2 regions of the Synechococcus sp. R65.1 genome follow, and region 2 is predicted to be linked to the other one. Evidence: predicted binding sites of a transcription regulator. Region 2 holds the regulator's gene; the other holds the start of a gene.

Region 1 (10,802 bases), on a different contig from region 2:
CAGGGACTGCGCCTACTGGAGCTAAGACCCAGAGACTTGATGCAGTTGCCGGAGATCTTGGCGGAGCTGCGACAGCAAGCGCTGCCCTTTGTCCTATTTGTAGACGACCTCTCCTTTGAGGCGGACGAAACCGAGTTTAAGCAGCTCAAGGTGCTCCTAGAGGGAGATCTCGTCCCACCGCCGCCCAATGTGCGCCTCTATGCCACCAGCAACCGCCGCCACCTTATCCGCGAGTTTTTTGGCGATCGTCCCAACCCCCAAGATCAAGAGATCCACGCCTGGGATACGGTGCAGGAAAAGCTGTCGCTGCGGGATCGCTTTGGCCTTACCCTTACCTTTGCCCCTTTTAGCCAAGCCGACTATCTGGCTACGGTGGAACACTTGGCGCAGCGGCTGGGCCTCTCTCAGCCTTTAGATACCTTGCGCCGCCAAGCGCTGATCTGGGCTCAGCAGCAGAACGGCTTCTCCGGTCGCACCGCCCGCCAGTTTTTGCAGGCCCTGCAGGCCGGCCTGGTGGAAGTTGGATAGCCGCAAGCCGGTGGAGTTTTCCGTTGTAGAGAAGAGCCAGGCTACAGCAGCCACTCGCAGGCCCGCTCTCCCACCCCTTGCAAATTCAGAGGAATGGCCACCGCCTTGCCTATGCGAGGTTTCTGGCGGGTAGCCTCAATTTCTCGCCGCACCGTTTCCCACACACCCCAAGCCTGCAGATGGGCCATCACCGACTCCAGGCGAGCCAGATACTCGGCCTCCGTCAAGGGGAAAGAGGGCTGCTCTAGGTAGCGCCACATCACCAACAACACCACCCTACCCCCCAAGCGGCGCAGCTGCACGTCGTAGGAGCAGCCCCACTTCTCCCGCAGCAAAGCTTGCAACTCGGATCCCCTCATAGGTTGGCTTGGATGCATCGGCCTCCCCCTCGAGCTGCTCCTAGCTTTGCATTTCTTAATGAAATTGGCTAGGGGGCTCGGTTAGGATGGTGTCGTTTGTCAACGAACGTTAAAACTTCTCAGGCTTTCCTGACCATTATGACCGAAGCGATGAGCAACTTTGAGGCGCCCCCCATGAGCCGGCGGGTTCTCTTGAACGCCCTTCTCAGCGGCTCGGTGGGGGTGGTGGTCGTGGGTGCCCTCTACCCAGTGGTGAAGTATTTCATTCCTCCCTCTGCCGGTGGGACAGGGGAGGGGGTAATTGCCCAAGATGCCCTCGGCAGGCCAATTCGCGTCAGCGAGCTGCTAGCTACCCACGCGGCTACGGATCGCGTTCTGGCCCAGGGCTTGAAGGGAGATCCCACCTACATCGTGATCGACAATGGAGCGGTGGCTAACTACGGCCTCAACGCCGTCTGCACCCACCTCGGCTGCGTGGTGCCCTGGAATGCAGGAGAAAACCTCTTCAAGTGCCCCTGTCACGGATCCCAATACGCAGCCAATGGCAAGGTCATCCGGGGGCCGGCTCCCCGTTCGTTGGAGCTAGTCAGCGTCACGGTGGACGGCGACAACATTCGCTTTAGCCCCTGGCAGGGCCCCGATTTCCGCGAGGCCTAAAGCGCGCCATTGCAGAGCTGGCGGTGGCAAGAGGAAAGCCTGAAGAAGGCACGACGTTGGTCTTGGCCAAAGCGTCCACAGGCTCTCGAGGAAAGGATCCAAAGAGCTTTTGCAGATTGGAATTGCAATTTTGAGTTGAGCTTATGAAGCAAATTTTTTCCTTGGCCTTGTGTGCGCTGCTGCTAGTGGTCATAGCATCTTCGCCAGCAGCAGCCTACCCCTACTATGCCCAGATGGCCTACGACAACCCCCGCGAGGCAACAGGGAAAATTGTCTGCGCCAACTGCCACCTGAACGCCATGCCTGTCCGGGCGGAAGTGCCGCAGGCGGTTACCCCCGGTCAGGTGTTCACCATTAAAGTTGGGATTCCCTACGACCTAAGCAAGCAGCAGGTGCTAGCAGATGGCAGCAAGGGCGGCTTGAATGTTGGCGCGGTGGTGATCTTGCCAGAGGGCTTCCGCCTGGCCACCGAGGAGGAAATGACCGAAAAGCAGCGGCAGGAGACCGCTGAGACCTACATCACCCCCTACAGTGACCAGAAGCCCAACATCCTTCTGGTGGGGCCGTTGCCCGGTGAGCAGCACCAGGAAATCGTCTTCCCGGTGGTAGCCCCTGACCCGAAAGAGGATCCCTCAGTGGCTTTCATGAAATATCGGGTTTACATTGGCGCCAACCGGGGCCGTGGCCAGATCAACCCCGATGGCAGCCTCAGCAACAACAACGTCTTCCGCGCTCCCGCCACCGGCCGCCTGACCAGCATCGCCACTATCGAGTCGGATCTTAGCGACCTGCCGGCAGAGCTGGCCGCCCTGGTGCCACCCGAATACGAGTTGCCGGGCACGCGAGTGCTCAGCTTCGAAACTGAGAACGGTATCCAGCATCTGGTGGTGCCGCCGGGGCCGGAGTTGGTGGTTAACATTGGCGACAGCGTCAAAGAAGGGGATCCGGTTACCAACAACCCCAACGTGGGCGGCTTTGGCCAAGTGGAGCGGGATCTGGTGCTGCAGAGCCCGGATCGGGTGAAGTGGATGGTGGCCTTCCTGGCGGCAGTGGCTATCACTCAGCTCCTCTTGGTACTCAAGAAAAAGCAAGTGGAACTTATTCAGGCGGCAGAACTTTTGGGCTAGCCCCACTCTTCCCATCATTCCCAGCACCCCGGAACCAGCCGGGGTGTTTTTTCTAAGGAATCCTCAGCTCTCCCACCATCACCAGCACTGCCTGCCCGGCAATCTCCACCCGAGCGCCGAGATAGCGACACCAGAGCTCACCCCCCCGCGTCGAGAGCTGCCGCACCCTGAGCTCAGTTCGACCCAGCCGCTCCGACCAATAAGGCGCCAACAGACACTGGGCAGAGCCGGTTACGGGATCCTCCGGAATCCCCAAGCGGGGGGCGAAAACGCGGCAAACAAAATCCGCTCCCTCCTCTGAATCTGCTCCGGCAGCGGTGACGATTAACCCGGAGACAGGGAGCGCCTCCACCTGAGCCCGATTCGGCTGGACTTGCCGCACCTGCTGCGCCGAAGCCAGCACCGCTACCCCCATGCTGCCGCAGTACAACTCTAGAGGAGGGATCCCCAAGGCCGCCGCCACCTGTTCTTGCGCTTCCAGCCAAGGTTGGGGAGTCTGGGAGGGGAAATCCATCGCTAGCCGCTTTCCTTGCCGCCGCACCAACACCTGGCCACTGCGGGTGGAGAAGGCCACCTCCTGAGCTTCTGGGTGAACTTCGCTCAAGAGCACATGGGCAGCAGCTAGGGTGGCGTGCCCACAGAGATCCACTTCCGTTGTGGGGGTAAACCAGCGCAGGCTGTAGTGGGGGAGGCCATCCCAGGATCCCTGGGGCAGCAAAAAAGCTGTTTCCGACAGATTGTTCTCTGCCGCAATTGCCTGCAACAGCTCCTGCGGCAGCTCCTGGGACAGCAAGCAAACCGCTGCCGGATTGCCCCTAAAGGGCACTGCCGTAAAGGCATCCACCTGAAACAAGGGAATTCGCACCGCCTCTCCTCCCCCAAAAGGCGCAGAGGAAGTCGGGAGATCCACACCCAACCGCCTCGTCTGTCGTTGCAGCTATTGTCAGGCTGCAGAGCTGACTGATAAACTAGCACTCGGAAGCCGAGAGTGCTAAAGCCTCAATGGATGCAAGTTTAGTTGACTCCTCAATCACCCTTTGACTTCCTGCCATAGGCATCACGGAGGACACTTAGTATGGCTGCAGTAACGCTGAACGTCTCTACGCTGAAACCGCTGGGCGACCGTGTGCTGGTGAAAGTTGCCCAGCAGGATGAGAAAACCGCAGGCGGGATCTTTTTGCCTGACACTGCCAAAGAGAAACCCCAAGTAGGGGAAGTGGTTGCGGTCGGTCCTGGCAAGCGCAATGACGATGGCAAGGTTATTCCAATAGAGCTGAAAGTAGGCGACAGAGTGCTCTACTCCAAGTACGCCGGCACGGAGGTGAAGCTGGGTACCGAGGAGTATGTGCTGCTAGCTGAGCGGGACATCCTCGCCATTGTTCAGTAGTTCTAGCAAGAGGCAGCAAGTGCTGTAAAAGAGACCAACTGCTGCTAGCTTCTAGCTTATCCTTCGTTGGCTGACCGTTGGAGGTTGACTATGGCTAAGTCGATTATTTTCAGCGAAGAAGCCCGTCGCGCTCTTGAACACGGCATGGACATTTTGGCAGAGGCCGTAGCCGTTACCCTTGGCCCCAAAGGGCGCAACGTGGTGCTGGAGAAAAAATTTGGCGCACCCCAGATTGTTAACGATGGGGTAACCATTGCCAAAGAAATTGAGCTGGAAGACCACATTGAAAACACGGGAGTTTCTCTCATCCGTCAAGCTGCCTCTAAGACCAACGACATCGCTGGCGACGGCACCACTACAGCTACGGTCTTGGCCCACGCCATGGTGAAAGAAGGGCTCAAGAACGTGGCTGCTGGCGCCAACCCCATCGCCCTCAAGCGCGGCATTGACAAGGCGGTGAAGTTCCTAGTGGACAAAATTGCTGAACATGCCCGCCCAGTAGAAGACTCCAAAGCCATTGCCCAGGTGGCGGCCATTTCCGCTGGCAACGATGAGGAAGTGGGCCGCATGATTGCCGAGGCCATGGAAAAAGTGGGCCGCGAGGGGGTGATCTCCCTAGAAGAAGGCAAGTCCATGACCACCGAGCTGGAAGTGACGGAGGGGATGCGCTTTGACAAAGGCTACATCTCCCCCTACTTCGTCACTGACACGGAGCGGATGGAGGCGGTTCTGGAGAACCCCTACGTCCTGATCACCGACAAGAAGATTACCCTGGTGCAAGACCTGGTGCCGGTTCTGGAGCAAGTGGCCCGCGCCGGTCGTCCGCTGCTGATCATCGCCGAAGACATTGAGAAGGAAGCCCTGGCCACCTTGGTGGTGAACAAGCTGCGGGGCGTGCTGAGCGTGGTGGCGGTGAAAGCGCCTGGCTTTGGGGATCGCCGCAAGGCCATGCTGGAGGACATCGCCATCCTCACCGGCGGCGAAGTGATTAGCGAGGAGCGCGGCCTGAAGCTGGAGAACGCGCGTCTTGAGTCCTTTGGCTCGGCTCGCCGCGTCACGGTAACCAAAGACCACACCACCATCGTGGCGGAGGGCAACGAAGCGGCGGTGAAAGCCCGTTGCGAGCAAATCCGTCGCCAAATTGAAGAGACTGACTCCACCTACGACAAAGAAAAACTGCAAGAGCGCCTGGCCAAGCTAGCTGGCGGTGTGGCGGTGATTAAAGTGGGCGCGGCCACCGAAACGGAAATGAAGGATCGCAAGCTGCGCCTGGAAGATGCCATCAACGCCACCAAGGCGGCGGTAGAAGAGGGGATCGTCCCCGGCGGCGGCACCACTCTGGCCCACCTGATTCCGGCGGTTACGGAGTGGGCGCAGGCCAACCTGTCCGGCGATGAGCTGGTGGGGGCTATGCTGGTGGCCCGTGCTCTGGGCGCTCCGCTGCGCCGCATTGCCGAGAACGCCGGCCAGAACGGCTCGATTGTGCTGGAGCGGGTGAAAGAGAAGCCCTTCACAGTGGGTTACGATGCCCAGAACGACGCCTATGTGGATATGTTCGAAGCGGGTATCGTTGACCCGGCCAAAGTCACCCGCTCTGCCCTGCAAAACGCTGCCTCGATTGCCGGCATGGTGCTCACCACCGAAGCTATTGTGGTGGACAAGCCCGAGCCCAAGAACAACAAGCCAGCTGGCGGTGGCGGCGGCGCGGATGACTACGACTACTAATCCTCCGGCACGAAGAGGCGGCAGCTTCTCCAGTTAGCAGAGAGTCTGCTGCCTTGCCAGGGCAAAGCTGACTGCTTTTGGGATCCCAGGTGGGATCCCTTTTCCTTCTCCCAGGGGGCGCAGAGGAGAAGGCGGCGTGGCACGGTTAGTCTGCATTGGCCTAGATCTGGCCTGGTCAGCCCGCAACCCTTCGGGGGTGGCGACGCTGGAGGTGGAGATTCGGGATCCCGCCATTCAAAACCTGACAGGCTACCTCCTGGACAGCCGCCTTCTGGGGACCAATGAGGAAATTGTGGACTACATCCAAGCCCAAGCGGGAGGGGATCCCTGCCTGGTGGCAGTGGATGCCCCCTTGCGCGTTCCTAACTTGAGGGGCCAGCGGCAGGCAGAAGCCGAGCTCAACCGTGTGTTTCGACCCTACGCTGCCGGCGCCCACCCGGCCAACCGCCGGCTTCTGGAAAGAAATGGCCAGGTGCGAGGAGAAGCGCTGGTGCAAGCCCTCGCCCGCTATGGCTTTCAGGAGCAGGCCAGCATCGAGCAGGGGCGCTTGGCCCGTCAGGTTACTGAAGTCTTCCCCCACAGTGCCATCGTGAGCCTGTTTGGCCTTAGCCGCAGCCTCCCCTACAAGGCGCGTCCCCGCCGCAGCTGGCAGGAGCGAGAACAGGCCTGGCGGCTGTACCAGCAACATCTGCGCGCCTTGGCCAGCGCCGATCCCTCTCTGCAGGGCCACGAGCCCCTGCTCCAAGTGGAGGTGGGATCCCTCAGGGGCCGCCAGCTCAAAAACTACGAAGACCAAGTCGATGCCTTGATGTGCGCCTACATTGCCCTCTACGGCTTCCGCTGGGGATCCCAGCGCTGCCACAGCTTCGGAAGTCTGCAGGAAGGGCACATCTTCACACCCTTGCCCAAGAAGCCAGTTGACTCCAAAACTTTCTCTGGCTTTAGAGACCTCCTTGGCGGCATGATTAATTAAGGGATCCTCTTGCTAAAGAGGAAAGAAATGAACGTCCAACTGGGCCGCAATCGACAGGCAAGACGGGCTTACGGACTGGATGAGATTGCGCTGGTGCCGGGCAGGCGAACCCTGGATCCCAGCCTGGTGGATACCCACTTCACTATAGGAGGGATCCAACGACCCATCCCCATCATTGCCAGCGCCATGGATGGCGTGGTGGACGTCAAGATGGCGATTTTGCTCTCCAAGCTGGGAGCTTTTGGAGTGCTGAACCTAGACGGGATCCAAACTCGCTACGCGGATCCCGACGAGGTGCTGGAGCAGATTGCCGCAGTTGGCAAAGACGAGTTCGTCCCCCTGATGCAGCGCCTCTACAGCGAGCCGGTCAAGCCAGAGCTAATCCAAGAGCGCATTCGCCAGATCAAAGCTGCCGGCGCCATTGCTGCCGCTAGCTGTGTGCCCGCCCACGCTGCCCAATACGGCCCCCTGGTCGCGGAAGCGGGGGGGGATCTGTTTTTCGTCCAGGCCACTGTGGTTTCCGTCCACCACAAGGTGCCTGAGGGCATGCAAAAGCTCGATTTGGCCCAGTTCTGCCGCTCTATGCCCATTCCCGTAGTGGTGGGCAACTGCGTCACCTACGAGGTGGCCCTAGAGCTAATGCAAGCAGGAGCAGCGGGGGTCCTGGTGGGCATCGGCCCGGGGGCTGCCTGTACCTCCCGCGGCGTGTTGGGGGTGGGGGTGCCACAGGCTACCGCGATTGCCGACTGTGCCGCTGCACGGGAGCAGTTTTTGGCGGAAACCGGCACCTATGTCCCTGTGATTGCCGATGGGGGATTGGTGACCGGTGGCGACATTTGCAAGGCCATTGCCTGTGGGGCCGATGCGGTGATGATCGGATCCCCTTTGGCCCGTGCCCAAGAGGCGCCCGGTCGCGGCTTTCACTGGGGTATGGCCACTCCTAGCCCCGTCTTGCCCCGCGGCACCCGCATCCGCGTGGGATGCACCGGCACCCTGGAAGAAATCTTGTGCGGCCCCGCCCGCCTCGATGACGGCACCCACAACCTCTGGGGTGCTCTGCGCACCAGCATGGCCACCCTGGGCGCTGCCAACCTCAAGGAAATGCAGCAGGTGGAGATCTGCATTGCCCCTTCCCTGCTCACCGAGGGCAAGGTGTACCAGAAAGCCCAGAGCCTGGGCATGGGGAGATAGCGCCCGCCAATGCTAAACTCAGTAGCCGGGATCCCCAAGGGCGGTTAGCTCAGCGGTAGAGCGCCTGCCTTACAAGCAGGATGTCACTGGTTCGAGTCCGGTACCGCCCATCCCCATCCAGGCTGGCAGTTTGGGGGATACACCCGCTAGCCAGGGCCGGATCCCTGGGGTAGAGTAATGGGTGTGGAGCCTGAATTATCTAGCCCTGGGGATCTCGCATTGAGTCTGGCTCAAAAAGTGTGTAAAGTGGTAGACGGTATGGACTGGGGCTGTACTATGTTGTTCTTCTAAAGTCCGCAATTGTCAGGCTCGCTCTCGAGGTAGACGACCTGTTACTTTTAGAAGGCACTGCTACAGCCAAGACAGGTGTGAGGACAGAGAACAAGGAGAGAAACATGCCCGCAAAACACGCGAACTACTGGAAAACGCTGCTGGCTGGGACTCTAGGTGCAGCGGCAGTCTTGACCCCTGGGGTGGCCTATGCCCAAGCGACGGGGCCTGTCACCTCCATCTCTGAACTTTCGGATGTGCAGCCTACTGACTGGGCTTTCCAGGCGCTGCAATCTCTGGTCGAGCGTTACGGCTGTATTGCCGGCTACCCCGACCGCACCTTCCGCGGCAACCGGGCCATGACCCGCTATGAGTTTGCCGCTGGGATGAACGCCTGCTTGGATCGCATCAACGAGCTGATCGCTGCTGGGCTAGCCGACAAGGTTTCCAAAGAGGACTTGGCTACGCTGCAGCGGCTGCAGGAGGAGTTTGCGGCTGAGCTGGCGGCTCTACGGGGGCGGGTAGAGGCAGCAGAGGCCGATATTAACGACCTCAAAGGCAAGGTCTTCAACCCGGTTACCAAGTTGAATGCCCAGGTGATTACGGCTATTCTGGGCAGCGCCCTGACAGAGGATCGGGTTGTTGGGGGAAGGGTTGTGGCTGAGCAGAACCAAGCCAACATGACCCTGCCCTATCGGGTGCGGCTGAACTTCGACGCCTCCTTTGCTGGCCGCGACCGTTTGCGCATCCGCCTGCAGGCTCGCGATGCGGTAACCGCCTTCTTCTCTGGGGATCCAGGCGTTGGCTTTGGCGGTGGTGGCGGTGGCACTTTCACCCTGGCCCAGTTGGTCTATCAGTTCCCTGCCTTTAACCGCGCTGCCACCATTTACGCCGGCATCACAGGCACAGGGGTGTCCAGCGTCCTTCAATACAGCGTTCCCTTCGATGCCCTTTCTGACTTTGCCGACCTTCCCAACTCCACGGGAGATGTGCCTAGTGGAACGCTGTTTGGCTTCCGCTATCGTCTCAGCGACCAGCTTCGCTTAGCCTACGCCTACAGCACTCGCGGCGCCCAGGCCTTAGGCAGAGGCTTTGGTGACAGCGGTTTGACGGGCAACGACAGCGCTCACACGGTGGAGCTGGGCTTTTTGCCTACAAAAGAGCTGGAGTTCTACCTGCAGTTCGCCACCACCTATCTGCAGGATGCTACAAAAGGCCCCAGCTTCTTGGCCACCGGCAGTAACCTCTTCCGAGGGCCGCTGCGCCAGACTGAGGTAACCACCTCTGCGCAGGTCAATGCCTTTACGGTGGCCGCTAAGTGGGATGTAAGTCCACGGATTACGGTGTCCGGCTGGTTCACCGCTGGCAATGTCGATTACAACCTGCCTAATGTGGTACCGGCTGGCACTATCGATCCAGGTGACGAAAGCTTCAACGGCTGGCTGTTTGGCTTTGTCTTCCCGGATCTGTTCGTGGAGGGTGCCAAAGGTGGTGTGGTCTTCGGCCAGCCAATCGTGACCACAGACAACGACGGAGTGTGGGATACCCGCCCCTTCATAGTGGACGTCTACTACAGCTTCCCGGTCAATGAGTACATTACCTTGACACCTGCTGCCTATTTTGTAAGCAACCCCAACGGCGGCAGGCCAGGAGACAACGACCCAACCATTGGTGTGGGCGCTCTGCGGGCAGTGTTTACCTTCTAACCCCTTGCTGTCCTGCCTAGGTTAAAAACAACTTAGGGATCCGCGGCGACGGATCCCTTTTTTGCTTCCCGAGCCTTGCCCTTGCACCGGAATCATGAAGCCTCTGGAAGCTAGGGGTTGCAAAAAGGGCACTGAGCCGGATCCGCCCAGGTCTCTGCCACAGGCTCGGTGTGGGTGTGGGAACAGCGGGCACAGCCATACACCCATGCCTTGGTTACAGGGGTGGGAGCACCACACTGGCCGCAGGGCAAGCCTGCCAGGGGGCGGATGCGCCAGTAGCCGGGAGTGCCGCAGGCTGGGCAAAGGCTTTGGGCTTTGGCAATGAGGTTTTGGGTGGCTGCCGCGATGACCTGCAGGCGGGTTGGGTTGTACAGGGCCCGCATGTCGGTTTCCAGGTGCAGCCCCTGCTGCCGGGCCAGCAGCTCCTCCACCACCTGCCTCAGGGTTGCTTCGTCTTGGATCCCTTTGTGGATAACTTGGGGGTTTTCCGGCTGGTCGAGGGCGATCAGGGCATGCTCGGGGAAACCGACTTTTTGGGCAAAGTCAAGCGCTTCCGCAAAACTTTGCACCCAGCGATGGCTGAAATTGGTTTGGGTACTTTCTGCATAGCCCACCAGCTCCAAGGGATCCGCGCCGGATTCAAAAACCTTGAGCATGACCCATTCCTGGTTCCAAGGAATCCAAGGGATCTGGGGATGGGGGCCGAAGGATCCCTCGCTGGCCAAAACCAAGGGGGCAGGGTAAGCTTGGCGGGCTCTCTCGATCTTTAGACGTAGGGTGTGGAGGGGATCCCCTGGCCGGGGGCGCTCCCGCGAGAAGGTGCCGAATTGGTCGGTGTCTAGAGGTATCACCTGCACCTGGATCCCCAGATGCTCGGCC
Region 2 (10,802 bases):
CACCTCAGCGGCACCTATACTCTAAGGGTGAAGCCACCGGGATCCCGCCGCCCCTACCGCCGCAAAGGCGATCCCTTTCAGCTCACCTTGGCCCGCCAACAAGTCCAATCGGCGGGGTCTCAAGGCCTAACTGAGCGATGGCTGTTGGCCTCTAGCTCCCCCGAGGGCAAGGGGTGGGAAGTCGTCGACTTCTTGCCCCCTGGGCAAGCAGAGGCACCCTCCCCTGCGTCAGCTGCATCTCCAGCCAGTCAAACGGCGTCGCCTGCTGCCACTCCTGCCGTGCCTCAGAGGGAGCCAAACTAGGTGCCAAGGCGGGCAAAGCGTTGCCGCCACTTCAGCATGAGCCAGAGCGGCTCCCAACGCAGCCAGCCCCGGTTCCGCCAGCCAGCTCGGGGTAACCCTGGCATGGGCAAGAGACCTTCCCACCTCTGGATTCCGACGTCCATTGCCAGAGCCCTGCCGAAAATGGCAGGGTGGAATGGGCGCGCTGCTCGGAGAAGGCCCCATGGAGTTGCTGCTGGCCGGAGATGTTGGGGGCACCAAGACCAGCCTCAGTCTGGTCAAGGCCGAGGATCCCGAGCACAGCCTCTACAGCCGCCGCTACGCCAGCCAAAATTACTCCAGCCTTACCCCCCTGGTGGAGGAGTTTCTGGCCCAAGCTCGGCAGGAGCTGGGGCGGGATCCACAGCCGGCTGCTGCTTGTTTTGCCGTGGCCGGCCCAGTGGTGGAGGAGAAAAGCGGCGGACAAAGGGCCAAAATCACCAACCTGTCCTGGAGCTTGCACTCAAGCCAGTTGACGGCAGAACTGGGGATCCCGCGCCTGGCCTTGATCAACGACTTCAGCGCCGTAGGCTATGGCGTGCTAGCCCTGCACGATGCGGAGCTGGAGACTCTGCAAGCGGGGGAGCGGCAGCCGCGGGCACCCATTGGCGTCATAGGGGCGGGCACGGGGCTGGGGCAGGCTTACCTCACCTGGGGAGAGGGCGGCTACCAGGTCTATCCCAGCGAGGGAGGCCACGTGGATTTTCCCCCGCGCACTCCTCTGGAATGGGAGCTGCTGCAGTATTTGCAACAGCGATACGGGCGTGTCTCCACCGAGCGGGTGGTCTCCGGCCAGGGGATCGTAGCCATCTACCAGTTTTTGCGGGATAGTCGCCGGGCCCAGGGAGAGGAGCAAGGGTTAGCCCAGGTTGCTGCCTGGGAAGGGGGAGCTAGGGAAATTGATCCAGCCGCCCACATTGCTAATGCCGCCCTCGAGGGACGGGATCCTCTAGCTATGGAGTGTTTGCGGCTGTTCGTTAGCCTCTACGGAGCGGCTGTTGGCAATTTTGCCCTGCACCTATTGCCCCGGGGTGGGCTGTTCCTTGCCGGTGGGATTGCCCCCAAGCTCTTGCCCCTGTTGCGCCAGGGGGAGTTTCTAGCGGCGTTTTTGGACAAAGGGCGAATGCGGCCGCTGTTGGAACAGCTGTCGGTGCAGGTGGTGCTTAACGAGCAGGTGGGTTTGAGGGGGGCCGCCCGCCATGCTGCCACCTTGCTGTAGTCCTCCTCTTTCGCTGCGGGGGATTAGCTCCCAGCGGCACTGACCCCCTTTTCCGAGGCCAAAAACAGCTGAGCCCGCCAAAAGCAGGCAATGGATTTGCTGTCCAAATCGAGGCCAAAACGAGCTTTCTCTGTAAGTTCAGCCGGGGAAAACTCGACAACAGTAATGTCTTCGTCTTCATCCCTTGCCGGAGGAGAGTCCAGCACTTCCAGATCCCGCGCCAGATAGGCGTACATAATCTCGCTGGAATAGCCGGGGCAGAGATAAAACTGGCCAAGTGAATCCCAGCGGTGGGCCCGCAGACCGGTTTCTTCCTCCAGCTCGCGGCGAATGGTTTCGTCTGGATGTTCTCCCGGCTCGACCGTACCCGCTGGAAATTCATAAAGGTAGGAGGCGACGGCAAAGCGATACTGGCGAATGCAGACAAACTTGCCCTCGGCAGTCACTGGCACAGCCACCACGCCCCCGGGGTGGATGAGGTACTCCCGCTCCCCCTCTGTGCCGTTGGGAAAGCGCAGACGCTGGCTGACGAAGGTGTACTTGTGGCCCTGAAAGCGCAGGCGCTCGCGGAGGACTTGCGATGGGATTTGCATGGCCAAGATTTCCCAAGAGTAGAGCCGCTCCTAGCTTAGTGGTTTCCGGCCCTGTTGCCAGGGATCCACTGTGGGATACAGTCGGGGAAAGCAGGGATCCCACCTGGCAAGCCATGATTTACCCTCCCCTGAAAGAGTTTCTTGCCCTCACGGGTCAGGGCAACTTCATCCCGGTGTACCAGGAATGGGTGGCGGATTTGGAAACGCCTGTCTCTGCCTGGTACCGCGTCTGCGCCGGGCAGCCCTACAACTTTCTGCTGGAATCAGTGGAGGGAGGGGAACAGGTGGCCCGCTACAGCTTCCTCGGCTGCGATCCCCAGTGGGTGCTGGAGGTGCGCGGGGATCAGGCTTGGCAAATCCACCGCGATGGGCATCGGGAGCAGCATCGGGGGGATCCCTTCGCCATCTTGGCCCGCTGCCTAGAGCCCTATGAGCCGGTGCACCTGCCGGAGTTGCCCAGCAGCATTGGCGGGCTCTTTGGCTACTGGGGCTATGAGCTCATCCGCTGGATTGAGCCCAAGGTGCCCATCTATCCCCTGCAACCAGAGGACCCTCCCGACGCCATCCTGATGCAGGTGGACAGCATCCTCATCTTCGACCAGGTCAAGCGCAAGATCTGGGTGGTGGCCTTTGCCGACACGCGCCAGCAGCCGGCGGAGCAGGCCTACGCCCAAGCCTGCCAGCGGGTGGAAAAGTTGGTGCACCAGCTCAGCGCCCCCCTGGCCCTATCCCACCTCAGCCTCAACTGGAAGCCCCACCTGCCGGATCAGATCCCTCCCAGCACGCTCAGCCGCGACGCCTACTGCCAGGCCGTGGAGCGGGCCAAAGAATACATCCGCGCCGGCGAGATCTTTCAGGTTGTGCTCTCGCAGCGCTTCACCACTCCCTTTGCCGGCGATCCCTTCCGGCTTTATCGCTCCCTGCGGCTCATTAACCCCTCTCCCTACATGGCATTTCTGCAGTTTGGCGATCTTTGCCTTGTCGGCTCCAGCCCAGAGGTGATGGTCAAGCTCAGCCGCGTTGGGGAAGAGCGCCTTGCCACCGTTCGCCCCATTGCTGGCACCCGCCCTCGCGGCGCTACCCCTGCCGAAGACTGCCAGTTGGAGCAGGAGCTGTTGGCGGATCCCAAGGAGCGGGCGGAACATGTGATGCTGGTGGACTTGGCCCGCAACGACCTAGGCCGGGTCTGCCGCCTGGGATCCGTGCAGGTGGACGACCTGATGCAGATTGAGCGCTACAGCCATGTGATGCACATTGTCAGCAACGTGGTAGGGCAGTTGGATCCTCGCTACAGCGCCTGGGATCTGCTGCGGGCCACCTTTCCTGCGGGCACAGTTACCGGCGCTCCTAAGATCCGCGCCATGCAGATTATCCACGAACTGGAAGGGTGCCGCCGCGGCCCCTACGCTGGCGCCTACGGCTACTACGACTTTGCCGGCCAACTGAACACCGCCATCACCATCCGCACCCTCCTGGTTCACCGCGGCCAGGTGAGTGTGCAGGCGGGGGCGGGCATTGTGGCCGACTCGGAGCCGGAGCGGGAGTACCAAGAATGTTTGAACAAAGCGCGGGGCATGCTCATGGCTGTAGCCAGCTTGCAGGAAAGCCAGGGTGGCTCCGGGGCGCTTTAGCGCTGCTGTTAAGCGCAAGGGCGAGAAACCCAAGCCAAGTACTCTTCCTTCACCTCCAGCCAGCCACCGCCGGGGTAGTCGGGGCTGCGGCTGCGGCGACCTGCTTTGAGGAGCCGGACCCCGGCTTCCACCTGCTCAAAGGTGGGGTGATGGGGGAGCAGCAAGGACAAGAACTGAAACAGGACTTGCCGCTGCAGCGCAAGGGGAGCAGCTCGCAAGGGATCCCGCCGCAACCCCGGCAGGGCCGGCTCATACACCTGCGGCCATAGCTGGGCGGCTTGGGCCACCACCAGTTCATGTTCTGCTTGTAACAAGATGGCGGCCCGGTTCAGAGCTTTTTCCACCTGGGGATTGAGGTGCTGCTTGAGATAGGGTATCACCTCCAGGCGGAGCCGGTTGCGTCCGTGCGCCAAATCTTGATTGCTGCGATCCGGCCAGACCGGCAGCTGGTACTGCCGGCAAAACTCCTCTGTTTCCCACCGGAAAAGGCCTAGGAGAGGCCGCACCAGCCAGGCCGAGAAGGGATCCCGCTCGTCCAAACGCCGCCGCCAATCCAGGCTAGCTAGCCCAGCTGCCCCTGTGCCCCGCAGCAGGTTCCACAAGAACGTCTCCGCGCGGTCACTGGCGGTGTGTCCCGTAACCACTGCCTCGCAATTCCAGGTGCGCGCCCATTTGTCCAGCTGTTGGTAGCGCCAAACTCGGGCCCCCGCCTCATCCCAGCGGATGGGATCGGCAGTTTCAATGGCATGAGGCAGGCCCTGCTGCTGCAGCCACTCTTGCAAAAAGCAAGCACACGCCGTTTCATCCTCCGACCAGCGGTGGTTACAGTGCAGGACAAAGATCTGCCAGTTCCAGCGCCTCTGCAGATCGCGCAGGATCTGGAGCAGACAGAAAGAATCTTGCCCGCCGGAAAGGGCCACCAACAGCCGCTGGCCGGGGCGCAGCAGTTGCCGCTCGCGGATGGCACACTGAACGCGTAGGTGAAGAGGGGAGAGTCTGGCCACGGTGGGCGATTGCTCTTGGGAACTTGCACCTAGACTTCCTAGGCCAGAGCCCGCGTGAGATGGGAGGCCACCGTCTGCACCGCTGCAATGCTCCGCTCGTAGGCCATCCGCGTTGGCCCCAGCACGGTAACCGTCCCCAGCGGCGCCGAGCGACGGCGGTAGACTGAGGTGATAACCGTGCAGTGGCGCAGAGACTCCAGCGGATTCTCGCTGCCAATGTAGATGACCACGGGGATGGTGTGGAAGGGATCGCTAGAGGAGGGCGGGGCAGAAGGAGTAGCCTCGCTAGAGATCTGGCAATCTGGGGGGCTGGCAGTATAGAGCCCAATCATCCCTTGCAGTTGCTCGGATCCCGCCTCAATCAACTGGGCCACCGCTTGCACCCGTTGGGTCTGAGAAAACTCTGGCTGCCGCATCAGCTCTGTCATGCCTGCGCTAAACACAGGCCCCAAAGAGGGCCGCAGGTAGCGCTGGACCACTGAGCGCAGCAGTTGCTGCAGCCACTGGCTGTAGGCGCGAAACTCTTCGTCTAGCTTTAGCCAGCTCAGATCCTGCAGCTCGGCAAAAGTCTTGCCCCGCAGCTTGAGGGTGAGAAAGTTGCTCAGTAGCTGCAGCTCGTCTTCCAAATCCTCATAGCGGCTGTCGGGCCATGCCGGTGGGCTGACCAGGGCTGAATGGGCTTGGTAGGAATCGGTAACCACCACCACCATCACCCGTCCCGGCCCTACCGACAGCAGCTGCACGTGGTGAATGGCTACAAGGGGCCCCTGAGGGGGGGTGATGAGGGCAATGCAGCCGCTCACGTGGGCCAGAAGCTGCGCCACCCTCTGGAGGAAACTGTCGAGGTCGTCTCCCAGCTCGCGACTAACCTGATCCAACAGCCGCTGCAGCGCAGGGTGGGGCTCCGGCTGGGGAGCGTCGTCGGGGATCCCCTCCATGCCGACGGAGGTCAACAAATCGTTGACATAAACCCGATAGCCAAAGTCAGAAGGGATCCGACCGGCAGAGGTGTGGGGCTGGAACAGCAACCCCGCCTGCTCAAGGGTGGCTAAGTCGTTGCGAATGGTGGCTGTGCTTACCCCAAAGTTATACGACTGAGCCAAAGTCTTGGAGCCGACAGGTTCAGCCGTTGCAATGTAGCTGCGCACTGTCGCCCAGAGGATCTTCCGCTGGCGGGGAGTCAGTTCAAGTTTCATGGCCGCTCAAAAGAATCTGGTTAACCCGTATCTCAAAGCAGACTGCCAAGCAACCGGTAGATTCCCGTTGAGGACTGAGATACCAATCTAAATGAACCTTTAGTCTACCTAACGCTTCGTATTGGTGAATTGATAATTTTTGACTTTTTGACAATTTAATTAACCTCGCTGGGGTGGACTGCCTGGCAAGGAAAGCTGCAAAATACCGACAGAGGCGTTGGGTTCGCCCTAAGCTTTCCCCAGAGCTGCTACTTCTGGGGCAACAGGGCTTACCTTTATCCCCTTTGTAACCTTTTGTTCTGAGGTTGCTCCAGGAGCTGAGAGTTCGCCTAGCTGCTCTGAGGGTAGCCGTTTTGGGGGGCAGGGGAAGATTCCGTTGATAAGCAAAGGCCTGAGAGTATCGAGCTCCGCTAGCGGCTTGAGAGATCCGCCTGCTCCTTGCTAGCGCAACTGGGCCACGGTTACGCCGCTTCCTCCCTCCTGGGGAGCCGCCGCGGCAAAACTCTGAACGCGCGGGTGATTTTGGAGATAGGCCCGGATACCCGCCCTGAGGCGACCTGTGCCGTGGCCGTGGATGATCCAAACGGGACCAGGAGGTGCCTGGGCCAAGTGCGCTTCGAGAATAGCCTCGGCCTCAGCCACGGTTTTCCCCCTTAGATCAAGGGTGTTGTGGCTGGTGCGCAGGTTAAGGGGGGCGGTGGCTGGTGGCGGGGGAGGTGGGGCCTTGGGGCGTTGGCGCTGCTTAGCCTGGTGTTCATCGAGGGGATCCAACTGGGCCCTTGGCACGGTGAACTTGAGGAGGCCGCTGCGCACCACATACACCTCTCCTTCGACGGCAATGACCTCTCCCGTTTGTCCCAGCCCCCGCAGCCGCACCCGATCCCCCACCTCCGGCACAAACTCCGTGTCCACAGGTTGAGGTGCCGGCAAGTAGCGCTTGCGGATTTGCTCGAGATGGGCGGTTACTTGGTGAGGAGCGTCCCCCTGTTGCAGCTTGCGAATGGCGGCAGCCACTTCTTGGCGGGCAGCAGCCAGCAGAGTTTCCAGCCCCTGGCGCTGCTGGTACTCCAGTTGGGCCTCTCGCTCGGCCAGCCGCCGGCTGCGCTCTTGCATTTGGCGGTAGAGGGTCTCTAGCTCTTGGTGCAGGGATCCCACCTGGGCCGCCCGCTCTTCCAATTGAGCCCGCTGCGCTTCCAACCCAGCGATGACCTTATCCACTTGGCTTTCTCCCTGCAGACGCCGCTGGGCCCGCCGCAGGATCTCCGGATCCAACTGCAGCCGCTGGGCAATGGTCAAGGCGTTGGAGCGGCCCGGGATCCCCCACAACAGGCGATAGGTAGGGGCCAGGGTGGCCTCGTCAAACTCCACCGCGGCATTTTCAAAGCCGGGGTGCTGGTACTTGAGGGCCTTCAGCTCGCCGTAGTGGGTGGTGGCCAGAGTCAGCAGGGCCTTTTCCGAGAGATACTCCAATAGCCCAGCCGCTAGGGCAGCGCCTTCGGTGGGATCCGTGCCCGCCCCCACCTCGTCCAGCAGAACAAGGGCCGGCGCTGGACTGGATTGCAGAGCTTGCACAATGCGGCTAATCCGATGGATGTGGCCGGAAAAAGTGGAGAGGTTTTGCTCCAACGATTGCTCGTCACCGATGTCGGCATAGACCCCGTCAAACCAAGGCAGTTGGGGCGGATCTTGAGCTGGCAGGAAGATCCCTGCTTTGGCCATCAGCACCAACAGGCCCAGCGTCTTCAAGGCAACGGTTTTGCCACCGGTGTTAGGGCCAGTGATGACCACAGCACGAATAGACTCGGGGAGGGTGAAATCGATGGGCACCACTTCTAGGCCCTTGCCCTCTTGACGGGCCTGCCACCACAGCAAAGGGTGTCTAACCCGGCGCAGGCGCAATCCACCGGCAACAAACTGCGGACGGTTGCCCTCCAACCAAAGGCTATAGCGGGCGCGAGCCAGGGCTACCTCCAGCCTCACCATCACCGCTTGCAGGTGCTCCAAGTCGGCAGCCACGGCTCCCACCTGGGCCGAGAGCGCCGCCAAGATTCGCTCCTCCTCCGCCCGGAGGCGAGCCTCGGTTTCTCGCAAGCGGTTGCCCAGCTCCACCACCGCATAAGGCTCTACATAGAGGGTAGCCCCACTGGCAGAGCTGTCGTGGACAAGGCCGCGGATGAGATCCCGGTGGGTGGCCTTCACCATCACCACAAAACGTCCCTGCCGCTGGCCAATCAGGGTATCCTGCAGCGCCTGTGGGCACTGGCTCATCACCTCTTGCAGGCGTTCCTGGATCTGGCTGCGAAAAAGGCGGTGCTGACGGCGCAGGTCGGCAAGGGCTGGGCTGGCGCTATCTCTCACCTCGCCGTGCTCGTCCAGACAGCGGAAGATCTCCTGCTCCAGCTCAGGGTAGGTGCGCAGGCTGCTCACCCACTCCTGCAGGCGGGGTAGGTGCTCCTGCTCATCGATGAGGCGACGAAGGCGGCGAGCAGTTCCCAGGGTTGTGGCAATCTGGATCAGCTCTTCCCCGCTCAGGACACCCCCTCGTTCGACCCGTTCCAGGGCCGGCAGCAAGTTGTGGATCCCCTCCAGGGAAACCCCTCCCGGCTGGCTGCGATCCAGCCGTATAGCTTCCTCGGTCTGGTCAAGGTAGGCCTCGCTCTCCTCGCGGCTACGCCAGGGATCCAGCTCCAGACAGGCGCGACGGCCCAGAGGTGTAGCCGCAAAAGTGGCTAGCTGCTGACAGAGGCGGGGCCACTCCAACAGTTCCAAGGTTTCCTGGCGGAGGGAAGAGTCGGGGCAAGAAGAGACCGAAGGGATAGCCGTAGGCATTACCTAGCGATTTGAAGAATACCGAAGACGCAGTCGCTCCATCTCGCGTAAAAATTGCCGCTGGTAGTTGAGAAAAGCGGTGTGCCACTCGCGGAAGCGCCGCTCGCCATCGCGCACCAACATCTGTCGGTAGTGCTCGGAGTTGAGGCAGGGCCGGGCTGAGTCCATGGGGTTCAAAGAACGCTCTGCTCCTATTGTGGCAGGCTCCGGGGTACCTCTTGGAGCTTCCAACCGGAGAGGTTCTACCCCTGCAGGAAGAGGCCTTGCCATACTGAAAAGCGAGGCTTCCTGGCCAATGCTCAACCCACAGTCTGAGATTCCGTGCGCAAACGAGTAACGTTGATCTTCCCGCGGCACTTGGTGAATGTGCCTGTTACCTACCGCCTGGCCAAAGACTTCGACGTGGCGGCCAACATCCTGCGCGCTAGGGTCAGTCCCAATGAAGTGGGCACCCTCGTGGTGGAGCTCTCCGGAGATATCGACCAAGTGGAAGCAGGGCTGGAGTGGGTGCAGTCGCTGGGGATCGAGGTGGCTGACCAGACCAAGGAAATTCAGATTGACCCGGATTTGTGTGTAGACTGCGGCTTGTGCACGGGAGTCTGCCCTACCGAAGCCCTGAAGATTTCAGCTCCTGACTGGAAGCTAGAGTTCCGGCGCAACCGCTGCGTCATGTGCGAACAGTGCATTCCCACCTGCCCGGTTGGGGCCATTAGCGCCAGCCTGTAGGCAGCCTTGAGCTGGCGACCTCTCCCAAGAGTAGAATGGGCAGTACTAGGTTCTGGGGCAAGCTCACCATGGCTTCTACCACCTGGCTAGTTTGGGCAACTTATGGTGCTCTAGCAGCTCTTTACCTGCTGGTGCTGCCGTTTTTGTCTTTGGTGTACGTGGACAAGCGCTGGAACTGCAGCGGCGCCTGGGAAAAGGTGTTGATGTTTTTCCTGGTCTTGTTTTTCTTCCCCGGCATGGTGTTGGTAGCCCCCTTCATGACGTTTCGGCCTAAGCCGCGTTCCCTCTAGAGCCCTCGAGCTATGCGCAGACGAGATATCCTCAGCATTGGCCTGGCCCTGCTGCTGGGGGGAGGCGTTCTTTACGGTCTGTTGCTTTGGGCCGGCCTAGACACGGGAACGGCACAGCAGGTGTCGAGTGCGGCGTTTATGCTGGGGTGCCTGGGCTGGACGGTGAGTTACCTGAGGCGGGTTCTAAGCGGCGAGATGACTCTGAAGGCCCAGTGGGCCAGTTTCGAAAGGCAGCAAATTGAAGAGAAACTCCGCTCTTTCTCGCCGGAGGAGTGGCAGGCTCTACAGGCCGAACTGGAATCCGAAACCGAAGGGGAAGTTAGCTGGCCTGGGCCGGACAGGCGCTAGAGCTGCTTTCGCAAGGTAGAAGAGGGGCACGGCGCCTGTATACCCAGCTACTACTTTCTCCCTTTGGCAAGGCTATTCTGCACTGCAAGCAGGGCTAGGAAAGCAAGCTAAGTGGTACAGGTTTTGACTTCCCATTTTGCTTACGTATTCCCCCTTGCCGTGACTAAGACCGTCCTGGTAGCTCAGGGCCAGCCCTTCCAAGCGCAGCTCTGGAAGTTGGCGCTGGAGTCTCAGCAGCATAGGGTGGTGCTCATTTCGCCGCGGCCAGATCTGGCGGAAGTGGCAGCAACGCCATGCCAGCCCCTAGACTTGATGGTAGTGGATATAACAACGGGACTCTTTAACCCCTACGCCTTCTGCCGAGAGTGCCGGAGCAGGCTCCCGGCTGTCCCTGTGATCCTCACCCACCATCCTCGGCGCCCCATCGAACCTGCTGAGCGACGTTGGGCCATCTCCCAGGGAGCAGCAGAGATGATCCCAGGCTTGGCAGAGGCGGACGACATCCTCCCTTCCCTTGAGCAAGTGTACAAAGCCGCCGGCTGGCCTCTTCCCATCGATGTGCAAGCCCTCTATACCGCTCTCGAGCAGGCAGGTCTGGGGAGTGGCAAGCCCGTTTCTTCTCTGCCTGAGGCAGCAGAAGAACGC

Evidence for each region. Region 2 encodes HrcA, which represses chaperone genes, less so after heat shock. Its sites were predicted from a motif close to TTAGCACTCNNNNNNNNNGAGTGCTAA; they were not measured.
Region 1: the regulator HrcA is predicted to act here: its motif matches at 3,640-3,666, upstream of groES (co-chaperone GroES).

The regions. Positions count from the first base shown of each region.
Region 1 is NZ_JANSHU010000011.1:13,583-24,384, reverse strand. It holds gene NW814_RS06510 (ATP-binding protein) at 1-528, shown strand, start outside; gene NW814_RS06505 (DUF3067 family protein) at 570-887, opposite strand; gene NW814_RS06500 (cytochrome b6-f complex iron-sulfur subunit) at 1,026-1,544, shown strand; gene NW814_RS06495 (apocytochrome f) at 1,688-2,671, shown strand; gene NW814_RS06490 (PhzF family phenazine biosynthesis protein) at 2,724-3,536, opposite strand; gene groES (co-chaperone GroES) at 3,747-4,058, shown strand; gene groL (chaperonin GroEL) at 4,149-5,783, shown strand; gene NW814_RS06475 (DUF429 domain-containing protein) at 5,920-6,756, shown strand; gene NW814_RS06470 (GuaB3 family IMP dehydrogenase-related protein) at 6,784-7,947, shown strand; tRNA gene NW814_RS06465 (tRNA-Val) at 7,986-8,057, shown strand; gene NW814_RS06460 (iron uptake porin) at 8,343-9,923, shown strand; gene NW814_RS06455 (DUF6671 family protein) at 10,034-10,802, opposite strand, start outside.
Region 2 is NZ_JANSHU010000009.1:29,862-40,663, forward strand. It holds gene NW814_RS05710 (hypothetical protein) at 1-303, shown strand, start outside; gene NW814_RS05715 (glucokinase) at 506-1,540, shown strand; gene NW814_RS05720 (NUDIX hydrolase) at 1,564-2,133, opposite strand; gene trpE (anthranilate synthase component I) at 2,247-3,764, shown strand; gene tilS (tRNA lysidine(34) synthetase TilS) at 3,773-4,768, opposite strand; gene hrcA (heat-inducible transcriptional repressor HrcA) at 4,807-5,964, opposite strand; gene NW814_RS05740 (endonuclease MutS2) at 6,406-8,733, opposite strand; gene NW814_RS05745 (hypothetical protein) at 8,797-8,970, opposite strand; gene NW814_RS05750 (NIL domain-containing protein) at 9,115-9,519, shown strand; gene ndhL (NAD(P)H-quinone oxidoreductase subunit L) at 9,588-9,809, shown strand; gene NW814_RS05760 (DUF3007 family protein) at 9,822-10,157, shown strand; gene NW814_RS05765 (response regulator) at 10,269-10,802, shown strand, end outside.